Regions from separate parts of the Streptomyces sp. NPDC006339 genome, predicted to be linked through region 2. Evidence: riboswitches for the same ligand, from Rfam matches in the RefSeq annotation. Region 2 holds a riboswitch; each other region holds the start of a gene.

Region 1 (7,334 bases), on a different contig from region 2:
ACCGGAACCCGGCCGACCGCAGGGCGGGCAGCAGGGCGAGCGCCTGTACCGCGATTCCGGCCGTGCTGCCGAGGCCGAGGAGGAGCAGCTGTCCTTCGGTGACCTCGCCGGCGCTGGTCGCCGTCGCGGCGACCACGAGGTAGATCCCGAAGACGGCGATCACGACGACGTTGTTGAGGACCGGCGTCCACATCATCGCGCCGAGCCGACCCCGAGCGTTGAGCACCTGCCCGAGCACGGTGAAGGCGCCGTAGAAGAGGATCTGCGGCAAGCAGTAGCGGGCCAGGGCCACCGTGAGGTCGCGCTGGGCGTCGGCGTAGTCCGTGTACGCGGTGACGATCCACGGCGCCGCGAGCACAGCCACGGCGGTGATCGCGGTGAGCGCGAGCAGGCAGAGGGTGATGAGCCGGTCGGTGTACGCCGCCCCGCCGTCCTCGTGCTCCTTTGCCGCACGCACCAGCTCGGGCATGAAGACCGAGTTGAGCGCCCCGCCCATGAGCAGGATGTAGACGATGTTCGGCACCGTGTTGGCGACGTTGTAGGCGTCGGCCAGCAAGGCCGTCCCCAGGGCCGCGACGACCACCGCGCTCCGTACGAAACCCGTGATCCGGGAGACGAGCGAACCGAGCATCATCGACGCCTTGCCGCGCCCGCTGCCCGTGTCCGTCTTCAGGGCGTCGACATCGGCTCCCGCCGGCCTTGTCCCCGTCACGCCGCACCTGCCCGCGAGCCGGTTCCGCGGATCCCTGCGAAGTCGTCTGCCACATTCCGGTGCCGCCGGGCGTGCATGAGACAGGCGGGGGTATCCCGCCGCCCTCCCGAAGGGGGCGCAAGGACCAGAACGAGGAGACCTTCGACATGGCTGTCGCCGAGGTGCAGATGACCCACAGTGCCGGTGCCCTGGAGATCATGCCCACGACCCCTGAGCAGCACCTGGCCTACCTCGACTCCCTCTCGGGGCGTGCACGGGGCGAGCAGGTCAGCTTCCTCCAGCTCCCCTCCTGGAGCGCCGTCAAGGAGGGGTGGCGGGCCGAGTGGATCGGCTGGTTCGACGGGACAGGACGCCAGCGTGCCGCCGCCCAGGTGCTGTACCGGCCGCTGCCCGGGACCCGGCGGTACTTCGCCTACATCCCGGAGGGCCCGGTGCTGGACTGGGCCGACCCGGCCCTGATGGACGTCCTTCAGCTGCTCCTCGACCACCTGCGGGCAGCCGGCGCCTTCGCCGTACGGATGGGGCCGCCCCTGGCGTACCGCCGCTGGAGCGCCGCGACGCTCAAGGCGGCCGTGGGCCCCGGGCGCCGGGTCGGAGACGTGCTGCCGGACGTCGTCGAGCCGGTCGGATCGGCCGTGGCGGACCGGCTGCGGGCGGCCGGATGGCGGCGCTGCGGCGAGGTCGGCGGCGCGGGCGACGCCCAGCCGCGCCACCTGTTCGAGCTTCCGCTGGCCGGCCGGAGCACCGACGACCTGTGGTCCGGCTTCAATCAGGAGTGGCGGCGCAACATCAAGAAGGCGCAGACAGCCGGGGTGGAGACCTACCTCGGCACCGCCGAGGACCTTCCCGCCTTCTACGACCTGCTGCAGGTCACCGAGCGGCGTGACGGCTTCCGCCTGGGGCGCTCGCTTCCGTACTTCCAGCGGCAGCACCGAGAGCTCAACGCGGAGGAGAACGGGCGCATGCGGCTCTACCTCGCACGGCACGACGGCGAGGTGCTCGCCGCCCACACCATGATCGTGGCGGGCCGGCGGGCCTGGTACCAGACCGGAGCCTCCGCCGATCACCGCCGCGAGGTAAGGCCGAGCAACGCCCTGCAGTGGCGACTGATCCGCGACGCGCACTCCCTGGGGGCTACCGTCTACGACATGCGGGGCGTACCGGACACCCTCGACCCCGCAGAGCGGTCCTTCGGGCTGATGCGCTGGAAGCTCGGCACCGGAGGGGAAGTGGCGGAGACCCTCGGTGAGTGGGAGCTGCCCCTGCAGGGGACGGTGAACAGGACCCTGCACCGCGCCATGCAGGCGTACCTGTCGCGCCGCTGAGGCCACCCCCGGGGCATGTGGATCGGTCATGGGGGAACCCTAATCGATCCTTCTAAGTTATTTAGAAGCTTGGTGGGGCCGGGTGCCTTCGGCTACCTTGACCAGGACAAGTCAATCGACGGGCAGCGGAAGCCAGTGGGAATCCGGCACGGTCGCGCCACTGTGTGCTCGGCGGCAGCCGCTCATCTTCTGAGCGGTGCGGTCCGGCAAGTCAGACTCGCCCCGTCGGTCGAGCTCCACCGACCGGGACGCGTGTTCCCCTTGGAGGTCCTGCCATGGCTCAGGCCACCGCTCAGCCGAGTGCCGTTGCCACCCCCACCGTACTCCCCATCAAGTCGATCCTGCCCTGGCCGTCTTCTTCGGGGCCCTGATGCTGCTCGCGCTCTTCCTCGTCGGCGCCGAGCAGGGCGCCACCGCGATCTTCGCCGGCGAAGGCGTCCACGAGTGGGTGCACGACGGCCGTCACCTGCTCGGCTTCCCCTGCCACTGAGACAGGGAAAACCACACATCATGAACTCGACAATTGTCGGCAAGCTCCTCGCGCGTGGGATGGCGGCCGGCCTCGTGGCCGGTCTCCTCGCCCTGGTCGTCGCCTACTTCCTCGGCGAGCCGCCGACCGAGGCGGGCATCGCCTACGAAGCAGCGCACAGTCACGAAGAGGGCGAGGAACTCGTCAGCCGTGCGGCCCAGTCCACCACTGGTCTCGCGACCGGTGTCCTCGTCTACGGCGTCGGCCTGGGCGGCATCGCCGCGCTGGCGTACTGCTTCGCCCTGGGCCGCGTCGGCGCGTTCGGCCCCCGCGCCACGGCTGGTCTTCTGTCGCTCAGCGGCCTGGTCGCGGTCTACATCGTGCCGTTCCTCAAGTACCCGGCCAACCCGCCTGCGGTCAGCGACGCGGCCACCATCAGCCAGCGCACCACCCTCTACCTGCTCATGGTGGTGCTCAGCGTGCTGCTCGCCGTCGCCGCGGTGATCCTCGGCAAGCGGCTCGCGCCCCGTCTGGGCAACTGGAACGCGACCATCGCGGCAGGCGCGTTCTTCGTCCTCGCCGTCGGACTCGCGTACGCGTTCCTGCCGGCGGTCAACGAGATGCCGAAGGACTTCCCGGCCGAGGTCGTCTGGCAGTTCCGCATCTCCGCGCTCGCTGTCCAGGCGGTGCTGTGGGCCGGATTCGGTCTCGTCTTCGGCGTGCTGGCCGAGCGGTTGCTGCAGCCGCGCCGGGCAGGCGCGCGGATCGGGGCCGCGGAGCCGAGAGCGGTGGCGCCCTCGGCCTGATGCCCGTCCACACGGGAGGGGGCGCCGGTCTCGTACCGGCGCCCCCTCTGCTGTGTGCGTCAGCCGATGCGTACGCCCCACATGAAGGGCATGCCGCTGCGGGCGATGGACTCGTAACGCACCTGCGCGCCCGGCTTGGGGGAGTGGAGGATCTGTCCGTTGCCGGCGTAGAAGCCGACGTGGCTGAGGTCGCTGCGCATGAGGATCAGATCGCCGGGCTTCAGGTCGCTGAGGGAGTTGATGCGTGTGCCGGCGTTCGCCTGGGCCTGGGAGGTGCGGGGTATCGTCACGCCGGCCTGGCGGTACGCCCAGGAGGTGAGGCCGGAGCAGTCGAAGGAGCTCGGGCCGCTCGCGCCCCAGACGTAGGGCATGCCGACCCTGCTCTTGGCGGCGGCGAAGGCCGCGGCGGCGCGCTGCGAGGCGCTCGCCTCGTTGCCGAGGTCGACCCGTGCGCTGGCCCGGTTGGCCCGGTCCTCCTCTTCGTTGATCCGGGCCCGCTCCTTCGCCGACAGGGTGTTGAGGAGGCGCTGGGCCTCGCGCAGCTTGCCCTGGATCTCCGTCTTCCGCTTGCCCAGCTCCTTCTGAACGGAGTCCAGATCGCGCAGCTTCTCCGACGCCTCCGTGCGTTGCTGCTGGAGGACCCGCTGCTGGGAGAGGAACTGCTGCAGTACGGCAGCCTGCCGGTCGCCGGCGCGGTCCAGGGCGGACGCCTTCTCCAAGTACGTGTCGGGGTCTTCGGAGAGGAACAGCTGGAGGGCCGGGTCCAATCCGCCGGAACGGTACTGGCCGGCGGCCACCGTGCCGATCCGGTCACGCAGTTCATTCAGCTCGCCCTGCTTGCGGGCGGCGGTGTCCTGGAGCGTCGCGACCTGCTTCTTGAGCTCGTCGGCCTTCTCCTTGGCTCCGTTGTACTTCTCGGTGGCCTGGGTCGCCTGCTCATAGAGGCGGTCCACCTGCGCCTTGACCCCCTTCTTGTTGGGGTCAGGCAGCGGGTCGGCCGAGGCCGTCTGGGTGGACAGGGCCACGGCCGCCGCGGCGGTGGCGGTGATGACGCCGGTGTAGCGCGGATTGGACTGCTTCGGGCGGCGGTGGGAGGCCACGGCGGAGCTCCTTCTTCCTTGGCCGCCGAAGGGCGGGGCATACAGCGGGCACGGCGGCGTCTCCGTCGCCGCCCCGAGTGGGCGACCGGCTGTGCGAAGACTCCGCGAATACTAAGCTGCTTAGAGACTTAGTCTCAATGAGGGTCCATGCGGCGCGATGTGAGGCGTGCCACAAGCGGGTCGGAAATTGCTGCGAAAGCCCTCGTCGTAAGCGTCTTACGATGATCCGGTTCTGTGCACAACGAAGGGACCGCTCGTGAACGTCCGGCTCACGTTGTTGTGCGCTCCCGCCGCTGTGGAGCGCGATGTGCGATTCGGCGAGGCGCCGCTGGACGAACGGGCGCTGCGGCGGGCCGGGGAGATGGCTGCTGCCCTGCCGCGAGCCTCACTGCACTACTCGGCACCGTCGGAGCGGTGCGAGCGGACGGCCCGAGCCCTGCGGTGGGACGTGGTGACAGTGGAGCCGGCCCTTCGCGACATGGACATGGGCAGGTGGGCAGGGCGGACCCTCGGCGAAGTCGCCGAGCGGGAGAGCGACGGGCTCGCGGCCTGGACGACCGACCTCGAAGCGGCGCCGCATGGTGGCGAGTCCGTGTCAGAGGTGTGCGAGCGGGTCGCAGTCTGGCTCGACGGATTGCCCGCTGACGCCGGGCGGGTGCTGGCTGTCGCGGAGCAGTCGGTGGTGCGTGCGGCGGTTGTCGGTGCGTTGGGCATGCCGCGGGCGCTGTTCTGGCGGATCGATGTGCCACCCCTGGCGGCTGTGCAGCTCACGGGGCGGAACGGCCGCTGGAACCTGCGGATGGAGGTGCTCTCGGCCGTGCGGAACTGGGAAGAGAACTGACTGCCGACGGCAGGGGGCCATCGGGGAGCTACAGGGGCAGCAGTTGCGGACGCTTCGGCTCCAGGACCTCGTCGGATGCCCTGCCGAGCAGGTGCTGGCCGAGCCAGGGAAGGAAGTGTTCCTTGGCCCAGCGGAGGTCGTCCAGCCTCTGGGGCTGTCGTACGCGTCCCTGCAGCGCGTGGGTTGCGGGTGTGCTTAGCATCGGGCGTAGCCCCAGAACGCCTGCGGCTCGTAGTGCGACCTGTCGGTGCCCTTCGGACGACAGGTGCAGTCGGTCATCGCTCCACGCGCGGGGATGCTGGAGGGCCTTCATCGACCAGAGGTCCACGACCAGGCATCCGTGCCGGTCCGCTATGGCGTGGATGTGCGCGGTGTAAGTGGCGATCTTTCCGCGCAGTCGGCGCAGTACGGGCGTTCCCCGGGGATCGAAGCCGGTGAACACGAGCACGGTCTTCGCGGTGGAGCTGAGCTCGACGACTCCTTCCTCGAACCGCTCGGCGATGCGATCCACGGAACTGCCCAGCCGTAAAATGTCGTTGCCGCCGGCGCAGAAGCTCACCAGGTCCGGCGTCAGTTTCGCCACCTGCGGCACCTGCTCCTCGAGGATCTCGTCGATGAGCCGGCCACGAACGGCGAGATTGGCGTAGCGGAAGGGCACCGGCGAGCGGCTGGCCAGCAGGTCGGCGAGGCGATCGGCCCACCCCAGGAGAGTGCCGTCGGGAGTCTCGTCGCCGAGCCCCTCGGTGAAGCTGTCTCCCAAGGCTACGAACGAGCCGATGGGGACGCTGCCAACTGTGCTCTGCCTCTCCAGCATTCTCGCCCTCCCCTGGACACCCGATTTTGTCGCGTCTCGAGAAGCCGTAGGACCGGGCGAGCACCGTGAGGTACGCCGGGCGGGCGGGGGATGTGCCGCAGACGTGCCTGCAACCCTGGGGCATCGCCCGGTCCTGGTCGTTGTGGCTCGGTACCGGGACGCCGGATCCCGAGCCGTGAAGCATCCTGGCGTGGGCGCGCGGCGCTCGACAAGCGCATTCCCTTGCGGCAACACGCGATGGCGTGATCACGCCAGGATGCCGCTTTCGTCAGTGGTGATCGCCGCTCGCTACGGACAGGCGCTTGGTGAACGTCTTCCCCGCGTCCCGGGACTCGTAGATGCCGTCTTGGGTGGCCGCGAGGATGTGCTTTTCGTCGACGGCGGTCAGGGCCTGCGGCTGGCCTCCGGGTACGGAAGCCGTCTTCTTCCAGGTGCTTCCGCCGTCCGAGCTGATGCTGAGGGCACCGGTGAAGTCGACGCCGAAGAGGGATTCCGGGGATGCCCAGGACAGGAATTCCATACCCGGCCCCTGGCCGGGGGCGAAGGTCGCGCCTCCGTCGGTGCTGCGTGCGACGCCCTCCGCCGTGGTGGCGACGAGCTGGTTCGGGTCGGCGGGGTTCACCGCGAAGTCGAGGGCCTGCAGGCGGGCCCGGTCCTGCCAGGTCGTGCCGTCCTTGCTGACGCGCAGCAGACCGCCCGTGCTGTCGTACCCGTAAGTGATGCCCTTGGCGTGGTCGAGGCTGTGGAAGTCCGCCTCGCCCTTGAGTGAGGCGGTCTTCCAGGACTTTCCGGCATCGGTGCTCTTGATCAGCCCGTGGTTGTCCGGCTGGTCACTGCCGGGGGCCGGGTGGCCGCTGGCCAGGAAGGTCTTGGCACCGGTCACGGTGAAGCCCATGAAGTCGTCCCTGCTGTTCCCGACGAGCTGAGGGCTTCCCTTGTCGTCCGCGGTGTAGATCCCCTCGTGGGTGGCCACGTAGAGCCGGCCGTCCTCCGGGTCGATTCCGAGTCCGTGGATGTGGCTGTGCAGCGCGGGCTGCGGCTCCTCGCCCGGGGCAGCGGCGCTATCAGAGGGGCTGCCCCCGCCGCATGCGGCGAGCAGGACGGTTGCGGCGGCGATGGCGCCCGGCGCGAGAAGACCGTGGGTGCGCTTTCGGGGGAAAGGAGTCGAGGAGGGGGACATGGTGCTTCACCTCGTGCTGTTCGTGATGTCGGGGTCGGTCGGTTGTAGGGGAGGTCGGCGGCGGCTGCGCGCGACGCCTGACTGAGG
Region 2 (7,334 bases):
GCCCGTACCGCCGTACTGGCGCGCCGTGGTGCCGTCGCCCTGCTGGAACGCCTCGAAGATGTTGCGGAGCCGGTCGGCGGGGATGCCGACGCCGGTGTCGGCGACCCGGAAGGCGAGCACCGGCCGTCCGTCGCGCAGCACGGCGGGGATCTCGTCCGGCGGCGTGTGCTCGACCGTGAGCTCGACCCGGCCCACCTCGGTGAACTTCATCGCGTTGGACAGCAGATTGCGCAGCACCTGCCGCAGCCGTCCCTCGTCCGTGGTCAGGTACGCCGGCACGTCCGGCGCCACGGACACCGTGAACTCGAGGCCCTTCTCGTCCGCGATCGGGCCGAAGGTCGCCTCCAGCGACTCCATGAGCTTGGACAGGGCGAACGGCTCGCGCCGCACCTCCATCTTGCCCGCCTCCACCTTGGACAGGTCGAGGATGTCGTTGATCAACTGGAGCAGGTCGGAACCGGCCGAGTGGATCACCTCGGCGTAGTCGATCTGCTTCTCCGTCAGATTGCCCTCGGGGTTCTGGGCGAGAAGACGGGCCAGGATCAGCAGGCTGTTGAGCGGGGTCCGCAGCTCGTGGCTCATGTTGGCGAGGAACTCGGACTTGTACATGGAGGTGCGCGACAATTGCTGGGCGCGGGTCTCCAGTTCCTGACGCGCCTGCTCGATGACCCGGTTCTTCGACTCGATGTCCTTGTTGCGCTCGGCGAGCAGGGCGGCCTGCTCCTGGAGTTCGGCGTTGGAGCGCTGGAGTTCACGCTGGCGGGCCTGCAACTCCTGGGTGCGGGAGCGCAGTTCGTCGGCGAGGTTACGGGACTGGGCGAGCAGCTCGTCGGTGCGGAGGTTCGCCACCAGGGAGCTGAGGACCGCGCCCGCGCTCACCACGAAACGGTCCAGGAAGTCGCGCTGGAGCGCCCCGAACGGCTGGAGCGAGGCCAGTTCGACGGCGCCGAGCACCTGGTCCTCGACCACGATCGGCAGCACGACGAGGGCGGCGGGCTCCGCGCTGCCGACGGCCGAGGAGACGGTGGCGTACCCCTGGGGCACCGGATCGACGAGCAGGGTCCGCCGGTCCCGGGCCGCCTGCCCGACCAGCCCCTCGCCGAAGCGGAACCGGCGCGGCGGAATCCCTGGGCCGACGGGCAGCCCGTACGAGGCGGCCATCACCAGGGTCGGACCCGCCCACTCCTCCTCGGCCCACTCCTCCCCGGCCGAGTCCTCTCCCGCCGTGTCCTCTCCCGCCGTGTCCCCGCCCGCCGGGTCCTCTCCGGCCTTCCGCCGCCCGGGCTCGCGCTCGGGGTCGCGCGCCGCTTCGCCGCCTTCCGCGACGAGGAAGAAGGCGCCGTACTGCGCCGAGACCATTGGCGGCACCTCCGCCATGATCAGTTCGGCGATCTCGGGCAGCCGGCGGGTGCCCTGGAGCAGCGCGGTGATCCGGGCCAGGTTCGTCTGCAGCCAGTCCTGTTCCTCGTTGGCGCGGGTGGTGGCCCGCAGCGACTCGACCATCGAGTTGATGTTGTCGCGCAGTTCACCGACCTCGCCGGGCGCCTCGACGGTGATGGAACGGGTCAGGTCGCCCTCGGCGACCGCGCTGGTGACCTCGGCGATCGCCCGGACCTGCCGGGTGAGGTTCCCGGCGAGCTCGTTGACGTTCTCGGTGAGCCTCGCCCAGGTGCCCGAGACGCCCTCGACCTCCGCCTGGCCGCCGAGTTTCCCCTCCGTGCCCACCTCGCGGGCCACCCGGGTCACCTCGGCCGCGAACGACGAGAGCTGGTCGACCATGGTGTTGATGGTGGTCTTGAGCTCCAGGATCTCGCCCCGGGCCGCCACGTCGATCCGGCTGGTCAGATCGCCCTGGGCGACCGAGGTGGTGACCTGGGCGATGTTGCGCACCTGGTTGGTCAGGTTGTCGGCCATCGAGTTGACGTTGTCGGTGAGGTCCTTCCAGGTGCCGGAGACCCCGCCCACCCTGGCCTGGCCGCCGAGCAGTCCCTCCGTACCGACCTCGCGGGCCACCCGCGTCACCTCCTCGGCGAAGGAGGAGAGCCGGTCGACCATGGTGTTGATGGTCTCCTTCAGTTCCAGGATCTCGCCGCGCGCGTCCACCCGGATCTTCTGCGTGAGGTCGCCGCGGGCCACGGCGGTCGCGACCTGCGCGATGGAGCGCACCTGCGAGGTCAGGTTGTCGGCCATCGTGTTCACGCCGGTGGTGAGCTCGCGCCACGCGCCGCGCGCCAGGGGCTCGCGCACCCGGCCGCCGAGGAGCCCCTGACCGCCCACCTCACCGGCGACGCGGGTCACCTCGGAGGTCAGCAGGGAGAGCCGGTCGACCATGTCGTTGTAGACGGTCGCGATCTCGCCCAGGACGCCGTCGGAACCCTCGGCGAGCCGGACGGACAGATCCCCGTCCCGTACGGCCGTGAGCCCGGCGAGCAGCCTGCGCAGGGCGTCCTCGCCGGCCGGGGAACCGGCGCCGTCGCCGCCCCACCCGCCCCCCGCGCCGCCCCCGGGGCCTCCGGGACCGCCGGGGGTGTGGTTGCCGTGCCGACCGCCGTCGCCGCTGTGGCCGCGGCTGCCGCGGGGTGCTGGTCTGCGCTGTGCCATGGAGGACCTCGTCCGCAGGTGGGCGCCCTACCCGTCCACTCTAGGTCCGCCCCGGGACGGGGTCCTCCGGAGCGGTCCGGCACCGCCGTCCGCCGCCGCTAGCGCAGCACGTCCACCTCGAACCACACCGTCTTGCCGCCCCGGTCCCGGGACACCGAGCCCCAGTGCGCCGCGAGCCGCTGGAGCAGGTACAGCCCGTGCCCCGAGGGGCGGCCGGCGCGGTGCGGGCCGTGCGGGGCGGGCGGCCGTGGGCTGCTGTCGCCGACCTGCACCCACAGGGCCCGTCCCCGGCCCTCCAGGCACAGCTCGTACGGCGCCGTGCCGTGCTTCCGCGCGTTGGTGACCACCTCGGACACCAGGAGCAGAACGTCCTCGACGGGCTCGCGTCCGCGCGCGCCCGCGTCACCGAACCACGCGGCCAGCGCCCGCTGGGTGAGGTCGCGGCACTGCGCGACCAGGCCGGGCCCCTCGGCCAGCTCGTACCGCAGCGACCGGCGGGTGGAGGTGGTCTCCTCTCCCCTGACCATGGGCTGCGGATTACCCCTGTCGGCCGGGTCAAACGCCCGGCGGCTCGTCCCGCAGCCACGGCGGCCGCGAGGGCAGCGCCACCTCCAGCCACACCACCTTGCCGGGGGCGCCGTCGTCCTTCGCCGCGGAGCCCCAGGCCCCGGCCAGCCGGTCGAGCACCATCAGCCCGTGGCCGCCGGGCAGCGCGGGGGAGCGCGGGACGCCGGGGCGCGGCGGGGCCGGGTTCGTGTCGTACACCTCCACCCGGAGGTGACCCTCGGAATGGCGCAGGACCAGTTGCTCCGGCCCGTCGGCGTGCAGACAGGCGTTGGTGACCACCTCGGACACCATCAGCAGGACGTCCTCCGCCCGTTCCCGGTCCTCCGGTGTCGTGCCGGGCAACCACCCCCAGTCGGTGAGGGCCGCCGCGGTGAAGTCCCGGCAACGGGTCACCGCCCCGCCGGCTCCGCGCAGCAGAAGCCGCCGCACCTGCCCCTGGGCGAGGTTCCCGGTCCTTTCGAGACCTCCGGCGTGCCCCGTCCTGCCCGTGCTGCCGGTGTTCCCGGTGTTGCCGGTGTTCCCGGTCCCCGCGGTGTCCCCGCGCCTCATGATCCCTCCGCCGCTGGTGAGCCGTCCGTCGACGCGTGGTCCGGCGCCGCGCTGCCTGTCGACGTGTGCCCCGTCGACAGGGTGTTGATCGAAGCGTCGCCCGCCGCCGCGCCGCCCGTCGGTGTGCTGTCCGCCGTCGGTGCGTCCGCGAGGGCGGCGGCCGTGTTCTCGTACACCCGGAAGACCGACCGCGCACCCGTGATCTCGAACATCCGGTCCACCGGCGCCCGCAACCCGGCGAGGTCGAGCCGGCCGCCGCTCTCCATCAGCCGCAGCCGGGCCCTGAGCAGCACGTTCAGTCCGGTCGAGTCGCAGAAACGCAGGCCCGAGCAGTCGACGACGACGCGCCCGGCCCGGGCGAGCCGCACCAGCGCCTCCTTGAGAGGGGCCGCCGTGTCGTGGTCGAGTTCGCCGGTCACGGTCAGGACGACCGTGCCGGGTTTTCGTCCCTCCAGGACGTGGACGCCGAGCCGCCCCGCGAAGTCCTCCGCCGCCTCCGTGGCTCCCATGCGGTCACAGCTCCCTTCCGTCCTCGGCGTAGCACCATGATCAGCGGAGGCGCAGGTCGGCGCGATCCTTGACGATGGTGAAGAGGCGCAGCGTCCCGGTCAACGCGAACAACTGGCGCAGTTGCCGGGGCAACGGCCCGGCGAGCACGAAGCGGTGACCGGCGAAGTGCGCGGCCACCAGCTCGTGCAGGAACGAGGAGTCCCCGAAGCAGACCTGCGAGACGTCGAGGACGACCAGCCGCGACTCGTCGAGCCGGGCGTCGGCCAGCGCGTCGTGCAGGCAGCCCGCCGTCTCGACGTCGAACTCCCCGGTCGCCGACAGGACGACCGTGCCCGGTGCGGGCGACGGCTCACGCACCACCCACGCCGTACCCGACGGAGCGCGGTACGTCCGGGGTCCCGGGGCCGCGTCCGGGGGTGGCACGAACTGCGCGTGGACCATCACCACACCTCCGCCCAGCACGTGCCCCGATCCGCGTCCCCTATGCGCGGACGCACCCGGAAGGGGGCCCGGGACCGGGGCGCCGCGCCCCGGGTCGTGATCTTGGGCTGTGGTAGCTTGCGGTGGCCAGTCGAACTCCCGTGCGTGACGCACGGTGGTCAGGGAATCCGGTGCGAATCCGGAACTGACGCGCAGCGGTGAGGGGGACGGGCGGGGCACGACGCCACTGGGCCGGGACGACCGGGCCGGGAAGGCGCCCCGACCGAGCGATCCCGAGTCCGAAGACCTGCTGGCGGACCGTACGGACCGGGCCTCGCGCACAGGGCCCTCGACGACCAGGATGAGCCGTGCCCCCTTCCCGTCCCGCAGGCCCCGCACGTCCCGGAGGCCGCGTCCGCCCCGCCGCCCTGCTCCTCTGCGGGGCCCTGCTCCTCACCGCCTGCCAAGGCGCCCCCACGCAGAACGGGGGCGCGGGCGCGGGCGCGTCCGCCGACGGGAAGAGCCGCTCCCTGAAGAACTGCGGCCGGACGGTGGAGGTGCCGCCCGGCGGGCCGCGGCGGGCCGTCTCCCTCAACCAGGGCACCACCGAGATCATGCTGGCCCTCGGCCTCGCCGACCGCATGGTGGGCACCGCCACCTGGACCGACCCGGTGATGAAGGGGCTCGAGAAGTCCGCCGCCGCCGTGCCCCGCCTCGCCGAGAACAACCCGTCCTTCGAGAAGGTCCTCGACACCGAACCCGACTTCGTGGCCGCCTCCTTCGCCTCCACCCTCGGCACGGGAGGCGTCGCCACCCGCGACCAGTTCGAGCGGCTCGGCGTCCCCACGTACCTCTCCCCGTCCGACTGCCTCGGCAAGGACAACTCCGGTGGCGGCGACGGCAGGCGCACCACCCCGCTCACCATGGAGACCGTCTACGGAGAGGTCCGCGACCTCGCCCGGCTGTTCGGCGTCGAGGAACGCGGCGAGCGGCTCGTCGCCGAACTCGAGGCGCGGGTCGCGAAGGCCACCGCGGGCCTCCGCGTCGCCGACGTCAGCGTCCTCTACTGGTTCTCCGACGCCCACGCCCCCTACATGGCGGGCTGTTGCGGGGCGCCCGGCGTCATCGCCCGCGCGACCGGCACGAAGAACGTCTTCGACGACACCACCGAGGAATGGCCCCAGATCGGCTGGGAGACCGTCGCCGACCGGAACCCCGACCTCCTCGTGATCGGCGACCTCACCCGCACGGCACAGTCCGGCGAGAGCGCCGCCAAGAAGATCGCGTTCCTGGAGTCCGACCCCGTCACGAAGACGATGGACGCCGTACGGAACAAGAGGTACGTGCTCCTCAGCGGCCAGGCCATGAACCCCACCATCCGTACGGTCGAGGGCATCGAACAGGTCGCCGCCGCCCTGCGCGCCCCCGGCGTCGCCCGGTGACCGGCACTCTCCCGCGCGGCACTCTCCCTGGCGGCACCCTCTCGCGCGGCACCCTGCGGGGCACGCTCCTGCGCGGCGCCGTCGGCTGCGCCGTGCTGCTGTTCTCCCTCGCGGTCGCCGTCACCATCGGCCCGGCCGACATCGGCGTCACCGACGTCTGGTCCGCCGTCTCCGCCCACCTCGGCGGCAGGCCCTCCGGCCTCAGCCCCATCCGGGACGGCATCGTCTGGAACCTGCGGCTGCCGCGTACCCTGCTCGCCGCCGTGTGCGGGGCCGGACTCGCGCTCTGCGGGGCGGTGATGCAGTCACTGCTGCGCAATCCGCTCGCCGACCCCTTCGTCCTCGGCGTCTCCTCCGGCGCCTCGACCGGCGCCGTCGTGGTCGTCGTCCTCGGCGTCGGCGGCGGAGCCCTCTCCGTCTCCGCGGGGGCCTTCGCCGGCGCGGTCTGCTCGTTCGCCGCGATGCTGCTGCTCAGCCATGTCCTCGGCGGCACGACCGACCGGGTCGTCCTGTCCGGCGTCGCCGCCATGCAGCTCTTCTCCGCGCTCACCTCCTTCGTCGTCGTCACCTCCGCCGACGCCGAGACGACCCGCGGCGTCCTCTTCTGGCTGCTCGGCTCGCTCAGCGGCGCCGGCTGGACCGACGTCTGGCTGTGCCTCGCCGTCCTCGCGCTCACCCTGGCCGTCTGCCTCGCCCACGCCCGTACCCTCGACGCCTTCGCGTTCGGCCAGGACGCCGCCGCCACCCTCGGCGTACGCGTCGCGCGCACCCGGCTCGTGCTGCTGACCGCGACCGCCCTGCTCACCGCGGCCCTCGTCAGCTCCGCCGGTGCCATCGGCTTCGTCGGCCTCGTCCTCCCGCACGCCGCCCGCGCCCTGGTCGGCTCCGGCCACGGCCGGGTGCTGCCGGCCGCGGCACTCGGCGGCGCGGTCTTCCTCGTCTGGGTCGACACCCTCGCCCGTACGGTCCTCGAACCCCAGGAGGTACCGGTCGGCGTGGTCACCTCCCTCGTCGGCGTCCCCGCCTTCGTCCTCGTCCTGTACCGGAGCAGGAGCGCGCACCGATGACCGCCCACGCCCACGACGAGCCCCGGACCCGGACCCGGCCCCCGAACGAGGCCCCGAACACGGCCCGGACCCTGCACGCGGAACGCGTCGCCCGCACCACCGGCGGCCGGCTGATCCTGGACGGCGTCACCGTCACGCCCACGCCCGGCGGCGTCACCGGACTCCTCGGCCCCAACGG
Region 3 (7,334 bases), on a different contig from region 2:
CTTTTTGTCCGGCGAAGTTCTCGCCGCCGATGGAAGCTAACGATCCCGCTCTCGGCCAGTCAACCCCCTTCCCGGCATGCGAACGACCCTCACGGAAAACCCTCTTGACAAACCTCGCCCCCTACGTAAAGGGCCGAAGTCGCAGGCAGTGCGGGCGGACAAAGTGATCATTCGGTGTGAGCGCTTGCGCTACGCACCGGTAACCTGCCAAATTTCGTCCACCTGTACGCACATCACAGAGAGAATTGGAGCCGCGGAAATGTCCGCTCCGCCCGAAAACGGAAATCCGGCACCCACGTTCACGGTGAGACGTCTCTTGGCCATCTTCTGCCTGGCCGCCCCGTTCGCCGGGATCCTCTGGGTGAGTTCGTACGCGCGCATCACGCCGACCCTGCTCGGCATCCCGTTCTTCTACTGGTATCAGATGCTCTGGATTCCGGTCGCCGCCGGGCTCACCGCACTCGCCCTCGTCCTGCTGCGCCGTGACCGGCGGACCGACAGCGAAGGAACGCCGCGATGAACCAAGGCATCAACGGAGTCGCCCTCGCCGTTTTCGGATTGCTCTTCGCTCTCGTAACGGTCATGGGTTTCCTGGCGGCCCGCTGGCGCCGCGTGGAGAACGCGAACAACCTCGACGAGTGGGGCCTGGGCGGGCGGAGCTTCGGCACCTGGATCACCTGGTTCCTGCTCGGCGGCGACCTCTACACCGCGTACACCTTCGTCGCCATTCCGGCGGCCATCTACGCGGCCGGGGCGGCCGGCTTCTTCGCCATCCCGTACTCGATCCTCGCCTTCCCGGTGGCCTTCGTCTTCCTGCCGCGCCTGTGGTCCGTCTCCCACCGCAAGGGCTATGTGACCGCGTCCGACTTCGTGCGCGGGCGCTTCGGCTCCAAGGGCCTCTCGCTGGCCGTCGCGCTCACCGGCATCCTCGCCACGATGCCGTACGTCGCCCTCCAGTTGGTGGGCATCCAGGCGGTCCTGGACGTCATGGGCGTCGGCGGCGACGCGCACACCCACTGGTTCGTCAAGGACCTGCCCCTGCTGATCGCCTTCGGCGTGCTGGCCGCCTACACCTACTCGTCCGGGCTTCGCGCGCCGGCACTGATCGCCTTCGTGAAGGACGTGCTCATCTACGTCGTCATCGTGGTCGCGGTCATCTACATCCCCATCAAGCTCGGCGGCTTCGCCGAGATCTTCGACAAGGCGGAGGCCGCCTTCAGCCAGCCCAACCCCGCGACCGGCAAGCCCCGCGGCCAGTTGGTGACCGCACCGCAGAGCCAGTGGGCCTACGCCACCCTGGCGCTGGGCTCGGCGCTCGCGCTGTTCATGTATCCGCACTCCATCACGGCCACCCTCTCTTCGCGCGGGCGCGAGGTGATCCGCCGCAACGCCACCATCCTGCCGCTGTACTCGGTGCTCCTCGGCTTCCTCGCCCTGCTCGGCTTCATGGCGATCGCCGCCGGCGTCAGCGTGACCAACCCCCAGCTCGCGATCCCCCAGCTCTTCGAGGACATGTTCCCCGGCTGGTTCGCCGGCCTGGCCTTCGCCGCCATCGGCATCGGCGCCCTGGTCCCGGCCGCCATCATGTCCATCGGCGCGGCGAACCTGTTCACGCGCAACGTCTACAAGGACTTCCTCAAGCCGGACGCCACCCCCGAGCAGGAGCACAAGGTCTCCAAGATCGCCTCGCTCCTGGTGAAGGTCGGCGCCCTGGTCTTCATCCTCACCATGGACAAGTCCGTCGCGATCAACTTCCAGCTCCTCGGCGGGATCTGGATGCTCCAGACCATGCCCGCACTCGTGCTCGGCCTGTTCACCCGCTGGTTCCACCGCTGGGCGCTGGTGGCGGGCTGGGCCGCCGGCATGATCTACGGCACGGTGGCGGCGTACGGAGTCGCCAGCCCGACCCAGAAGCACTTCGGCGGCTCCTCCGCCGCGATCCCGGGCATCGGCGAGATCGGCTACATCGGCCTCACCGCCTTCGTCCTCAACCTCCTCGTCACCGTCGTCCTCACCGTCGTCCTCAAGGCCGTCAAGGCCCCCGAGGGCGTCGACGAGACGGAGCCCGGGGACTACACCGCCGACGCGGGCGACAAGGGCGTCGTGACCGAGCTGCCGAAGGTGGGCGCCGGACACTGACCGGAGCGCACGGCCGGGCCGTACGACACAAGTCGTCACAACAGTTGGGTCGTACGACACAACATGTGGGGGGTGCCACGAGCGGCGCCCCCCACATGTATGCTCGTGCTCGCTGTCGCCGCAGGGGAATCCGGTGGAAATCCGGAACTGTCCCGCAACGGTGTACTTCGTGCGCTTCCGTACGAGGCGAGTCCGAATACCTGCCGACAGTGCGCCCGGTCCTTCCGTCCGGGTGCCACAGACGTCCGGGCCTCGCGGAGTGGGCCGGTGGACGCGTGCCGCCGTGCCCACGGCCGCCCGCCTTCCGCCCTCCCCCCGTCCTGGCCCCGAGCCGAGCGAGGGAGAGCCCCCACGTGACCATCGCGCCCGCCGATCCGGCCTCAGCCACCCCGTCCGAGACGGCGAACGACGGCCCCGGGACCGCGCTGCTGCGCACCCTGACCGATCTCACCGCCGACCTCCCGGACACCGACCCCGGCCGGGTCGCCGCCGCCGCCCTGCGCGGCCGGCACGCCGGCTCGGACGAGGCGGAGCTGCGCGAGCTGGCCACCGAGGCCGCCGCCGGACTGATCGCGGAGGACCCCGCGTACTCCCGGCTGGCCGCCCGGCTGCTCACCCTCACCATCGCCGAAGAGGCCGCCGGCCAGGGCGCGGTGTCCTTCTCCGCCTCCGTCGCCGTCGGCCACCGCGAGGGCCTGATCGCCGACCGCACCGCCGGCTTCGTCACCCTGCACGCCGCCCGGCTCGACGGCACGATCGACCCGGCCGCCGACGACCGCTTCGGCTACTTCGGCCTGCGCACCCTCTACTCCCGCTACCTGCTGCGCCACCCCCTCACCCGCAAGGTGATCGAGACCCCGCAGCACTTCATGCTCCGCGTCGCCTGCGGCCTCGCCGAGGACGACAGCGTGCGGGCCCTGGACGAAGTGGCGGCGCTCTACGGGCTGATGAGCCGGCTCGACTACCTGCCCTCCTCGCCCACCCTCTTCAACTCCGGCACCCGCCACCCGCAGATGTCCTCCTGCTATCTGCTGGACTCCCCGCTGGACGAGCTGGACTCCATCTACGACCGCTACCACCAGGTGGCGCGCCTGTCGAAGCACGCCGGCGGCATCGGGCTCTCCTACTCCCGCATCCGGGCCCGCGGTTCGCTGATCCGCGGCACCAACGGCCACTCCAACGGCATCGTCCCCTTCCTGAAGACGCTGGACGCCTCCGTCGCCGCCGTGAACCAGGGCGGCCGCCGCAAGGGCGCCGCCGCGGTCTACCTGGAGACCTGGCACGCGGACATCGAGGAGTTCCTGGAGCTCCGCGACAACACCGGCGAGGACGCCCGCCGCACCCACAACCTCAACCTGGCGCACTGGATCCCGGACGAGTTCATGCGCCGGGTCAACGCGGACGCCGAGTGGTCGCTGTTCTCCCCGGCCGACGTGCCCGAGCTGGTCGACCTGTACGGCGAGGAGTTCGACACCGCCTACCGCAAGGCCGAGGCGGCGGGCCTGGCCCGCAAGACCATGCCGGCCCGCGACCTGTACGGCCGGATGATGCGCACCCTCGCGCAGACCGGCAACGGCTGGATGACCTTCAAGGACGCCTCCAACCGGACCGCGAACCAGACCGCCGAGCCCGGCACCGTCGTGCACTCCTCGAACCTCTGCACCGAGATCATCGAGGTCACGAACGACGGCGAGACGGCCGTGTGCAACCTCGGCTCGGTCAACCTGGGCGCCTTCGTCGACACCGCCACCGGCGACCTCGACTGGGAGCGGCTCGACGAGACCGTCCGTACGGCCGTCACCTTCCTCGACCGGGTCGTCGACATCAACTTCTACCCGACCGAGCAGGCCGGCCGCTCCAACGCCCGCTGGCGCCCGGTGGGCCTGGGCGCGATGGGCCTCCAGGACGTCTTCTTCAAGCTGAAGCTGCCCTTCGACTCGGCCCCGGCCCGCGCGCTGTCCACCAGGATCGCCGAGCGGATCATGCTGGCCGCGTACGAGGCGTCCGCCGACCTCGCCGAGCGCAACGGCCCGCTGCCCGCCTGGGAGCAGACCCGCACCGCCCGCGGCGTGCTGCACCCCGACCACTACGACGTCGAGCTGAACTGGCCGGAGCGATGGGCCGCGCTGCGCGAGCGGATCGCCGCCGTCGGCATGCGCAACAGCCTGCTGCTCGCCATCGCCCCGACCGCGACGATCGCCTCGATCGCGGGTGTCTACGAGTGCATCGAGCCGCAGGTCTCCAACCTGTTCAAGCGCGAGACGCTGTCCGGCGAGTTCCTCCAGGTCAACTCCTACCTGGTCGACGAGCTGAAGCGGCTCGGCGTGTGGGACGCGCAGACCCGCGAGGCGCTGCGCGAGGCCAACGGCTCGGTGCAGGGCTTCGGCTGGGTGCCGGCGGAGGTCCGCGAGCTGTACCGCACGGCCTGGGAGATCCCGCAGCGCGGCCTGATCGACATGGCGGCGGCCCGCACCCCGTTCCTCGACCAGTCGCAGTCCCTGAACCTGTTCCTGGAGACGCCGACCATCGGCAAGCTGTCGTCGATGTACGCGTACGCCTGGAAGCAGGGCCTGAAGACCACCTACTACCTGCGCTCGCGCCCGGCGACCCGGATCGCCCGCGCCGCCCAGGCCGCCACCGTCCCCCTCCAGCAGGCGACGCCGGACGCCGACGCCCTCGCCTGCTCCCTTGAGAACCCCGAGTCCTGCGAGGCATGCCAGTAATGACCGTGGAGAAGAACCTGCTCGACCCGGGCTTCGAGCTGACCCTGCGTCCGATGCGCTACCCGGACTTCTACGAGCGCTACCGCGACGCGATCAAGAACACCTGGACCGTGGAGGAGGTCGACCTCCACTCGGACGTCGCCGATCTCGCCAAGCTGACGCCGGGCGAGCAGCACATGATCGGCCGCCTTGTCGCGTTCTTCGCGACCGGCGACTCGATCGTGGCGAACAACCTGGTGCTGACGCTCTACAAGCACATCAACTCCCCGGAGGCGCGCCTCTACCTCTCGCGCCAGCTCTTCGAGGAGGCCGTGCACGTCCAGTTCTATCTGACGCTGCTCGACACCTACCTCCCCGACCCGGACGACCGCGCCGCCGCGTTCGCCGCCGTCGAGAACATCCCCTCCATCCGCGAGAAGGCGCAGTTCTGCTTCAAGTGGATGGACTCGGTCGAGAAGATCGACCGCCTGGAGACCCAGGCCGACCGCCGGCGCTTCCTGCTCAACCTGATCTGCTTCGCCGCCTGCATCGAGGGCCTGTTCTTCTACGGCGCCTTCGCCTACGTGTACTGGTTCCGCTCCCGCGGTCTGCTGCACGGTCTGGCCACCGGCACCAACTGGGTGTTCCGCGACGAGACGATGCACATGAACTTCGCCTTCGAGGTCGTGGACACCGTCCGCAAGGAGGAGCCGGAGCTCTTCGACGACGAGCTGCGGCAGCAGGTCACCGACATGCTGAAGGAGGCCGTCGAGGCGGAGCTCCAGTTCGGCCGCGACCTGTGCGGCGACGGCCTGCCGGGCATGAACACCGAGTCCATGCGCGAGTACCTCCAGTGCGTCGCCGACCAGCGCCTGACCCGCCTGGGCTTCGCCCCGGTGTACGGCTCGGAGAACCCGTTCGGCTTCATGGAGCTCCAGGGCGTCCAGGAGCTGACCAACTTCTTCGAGCGCCGGCCGTCCGCCTACCAGGTGGCGGTGGAGGGTTCGGTCGACCTCGACGAGGACTTCTGAGCGGCTCGGGGGCGCTGCCCACCCGGCTCGCGGCCGGTGCCGCCGCCGTGCTGACCGTCGCCGCGGGCCTGGGTGCCAGGTCCGCGGCGGCGGGCGGCGCCGCCGCGTACGCCGGGGACGCGCTCTACACCGTGCTGGTCGTCGCCCTGGTGGTGCTGGTCGCGCCGCGGCTGCGGCCGGTGGCGGCGGCCGGGGTCGCCCTCGGACTGTCCTGGGCGGTCGAGCTGTTCCAGCTCACGGGTGTGCCGGCCGCGCTGGCCGCGCACAGCAGGATCGCGCCCCTCGTCCTCGGGACGTCGTTCAACGCCCCGGACCTCTTCTGGTACGCGGTCGGGGCGGCGGTCGGCTGGGCGGTGTACGCCGCGTCGCGCCGCCTCGCCCGGCGGTCGCGCGATCAGTCGTTCGGGACGACCGGGTAGCGCGGGGTGCCCTCGGACATCTGGCGGAGGGCGTCCTTGCGGTCGCGCTTGGACAGCTTGTCGATGTAGAGGAAGCCGTACAGGTGGTCCGTCTCGTGCTGGAGGCAGCGGGCGAAGTAGCCGGTGCCGCGGACCTTGATGTCGTTGCCGTGCATGTCCTTGCCGTGCACCTCGGCGTAGTCCGGGCGGGCCAGCGAGGCGTACGCGGTCGGCACCGACAGGCAGCCCTCGTTGGAGTCGTCGAGGTGCCGGCGGTCGGCCGGCAGGTCCTGGAGGACCGGGTTGACGACGTGGCCGACGTGCCGGACGCCCTCGTCGTCCATGCAGTCGTAGACGAAGACCTTCAGGTCCACACCGATCTGGTTCGCGGCGAGGCCGACGCCCTCGGCGGTGCGCTGGCTGGCGAACATGTCGTCGATGAGCTGGGCGAGCTTCTCGTCGAACTCGGTGACGTCCTTGCACTCCCGGTGGAGCACGGGGTTGCCGACCACCGTGATCGGACGCGACGTGCCCCGCTCGCGGTGGGCGAGCTCACGCGCCTCGCAGTCCTCCGTGTCCACGACGAAGCCGTCGTTGATCTGCTCGTCCGTCTCCTGCTGCGCCATGTCCGGCTTGGCCTTCCTGAAAACCCGATTCCGTCGGAGGACAGCCTACGGGCCCGAACCCACCCGGCTCAGCAGACCTCTTCGAGATCACGCCACTCACGGCTGTCCGGGCTGTCCGCGACCCAGCCGTCGAGCAGACCGCGGACCAGGCCCGCGGGCGCGGCGATGCCGCACTCGCGCTCCGGCACCCACAGCTCGCCGGGCGAGCGGTGGCCGAGCGGCCCGGGGTGGCCCGGCTCACTGTGGTCGTGCGGGTCCAGGTGCTCGCCCTCGCCCTCGGCGCTGGGCATCGTCGACTCGGAGCAGGCCCGGCACAGCAGCCGTACGGAGGACGACCAGTCCTCGGCGGCGAAGCCGGCGTCGGCGGCGAGCTGCTCCAGGGCGTCCCGGTCCGCCTCGGTGGCGGCCTCCAGGAGGACCACCCAGGTCGGCACCGGC

Evidence for each region. A riboswitch is a leader RNA that binds a small molecule or an ion and turns the genes downstream of it on or off. The one in region 2 is predicted to bind cobalamin.
Region 1: linked by a shared signal. The riboswitch ahead of ABZ135_RS28305 (CbtB-domain containing protein) and the one ahead of ABZ135_RS17250 (ABC transporter substrate-binding protein) in region 2 are both predicted to bind cobalamin.
Region 3: linked by a shared signal. The riboswitch ahead of ABZ135_RS30165 (ribonucleoside-diphosphate reductase subunit alpha) and the one ahead of ABZ135_RS17250 (ABC transporter substrate-binding protein) in region 2 are both predicted to bind cobalamin.

Annotation. Positions count from the first base shown of each region.
Region 1 is NZ_JBEXQW010000040.1:39,337-46,670, forward strand. Features, by position in the region: gene murJ (murein biosynthesis integral membrane protein MurJ) at 1-634, opposite strand, end outside; gene ABZ135_RS28300 (peptidoglycan bridge formation glycyltransferase FemA/FemB family protein) at 859-2,037, shown strand; cobalamin riboswitch at 2,101-2,277, shown strand; partial or broken gene ABZ135_RS28305 (CbtB-domain containing protein) at 2,313-2,527, shown strand; gene ABZ135_RS28310 (CbtA family protein) at 2,548-3,312, shown strand; gene ABZ135_RS28315 (NlpC/P60 family protein) at 3,372-4,412, opposite strand; gene ABZ135_RS28320 (histidine phosphatase family protein) at 4,669-5,253, shown strand; gene ABZ135_RS28325 (SGNH/GDSL hydrolase family protein) at 5,282-6,067, opposite strand; gene ABZ135_RS28330 (F510_1955 family glycosylhydrolase) at 6,336-7,247, opposite strand.
Region 2 is NZ_JBEXQW010000019.1:19,477-26,810, forward strand. Features, by position in the region: gene ABZ135_RS17225 (HAMP domain-containing protein) at 1-2,601, opposite strand, end outside; gene ABZ135_RS17230 (ATP-binding protein) at 2,700-3,128, opposite strand; gene ABZ135_RS17235 (ATP-binding protein) at 3,157-3,717, opposite strand; gene ABZ135_RS17240 (STAS domain-containing protein) at 3,714-4,226, opposite strand; gene ABZ135_RS17245 (STAS domain-containing protein) at 4,267-4,668, opposite strand; cobalamin riboswitch at 4,779-4,977, shown strand; gene ABZ135_RS17250 (ABC transporter substrate-binding protein) at 5,016-6,089, shown strand; gene ABZ135_RS17255 (iron chelate uptake ABC transporter family permease subunit) at 6,143-7,156, shown strand; gene ABZ135_RS17260 (ABC transporter ATP-binding protein) at 7,153-7,334, shown strand, end outside.
Region 3 is NZ_JBEXQW010000046.1:16,750-24,083, reverse strand. Features, by position in the region: gene ABZ135_RS30175 (DUF3311 domain-containing protein) at 305-520, shown strand; gene mctP (monocarboxylate uptake permease MctP) at 517-2,139, shown strand; cobalamin riboswitch at 2,226-2,362, shown strand; gene ABZ135_RS30165 (ribonucleoside-diphosphate reductase subunit alpha) at 2,493-4,862, shown strand; gene ABZ135_RS30160 (ribonucleotide-diphosphate reductase subunit beta) at 4,853-5,872, shown strand; gene ABZ135_RS30155 (DUF2809 domain-containing protein) at 5,920-6,291, shown strand; gene def (peptide deformylase) at 6,267-6,896, opposite strand; gene ABZ135_RS30145 (hypothetical protein) at 6,965-7,334, opposite strand, start outside.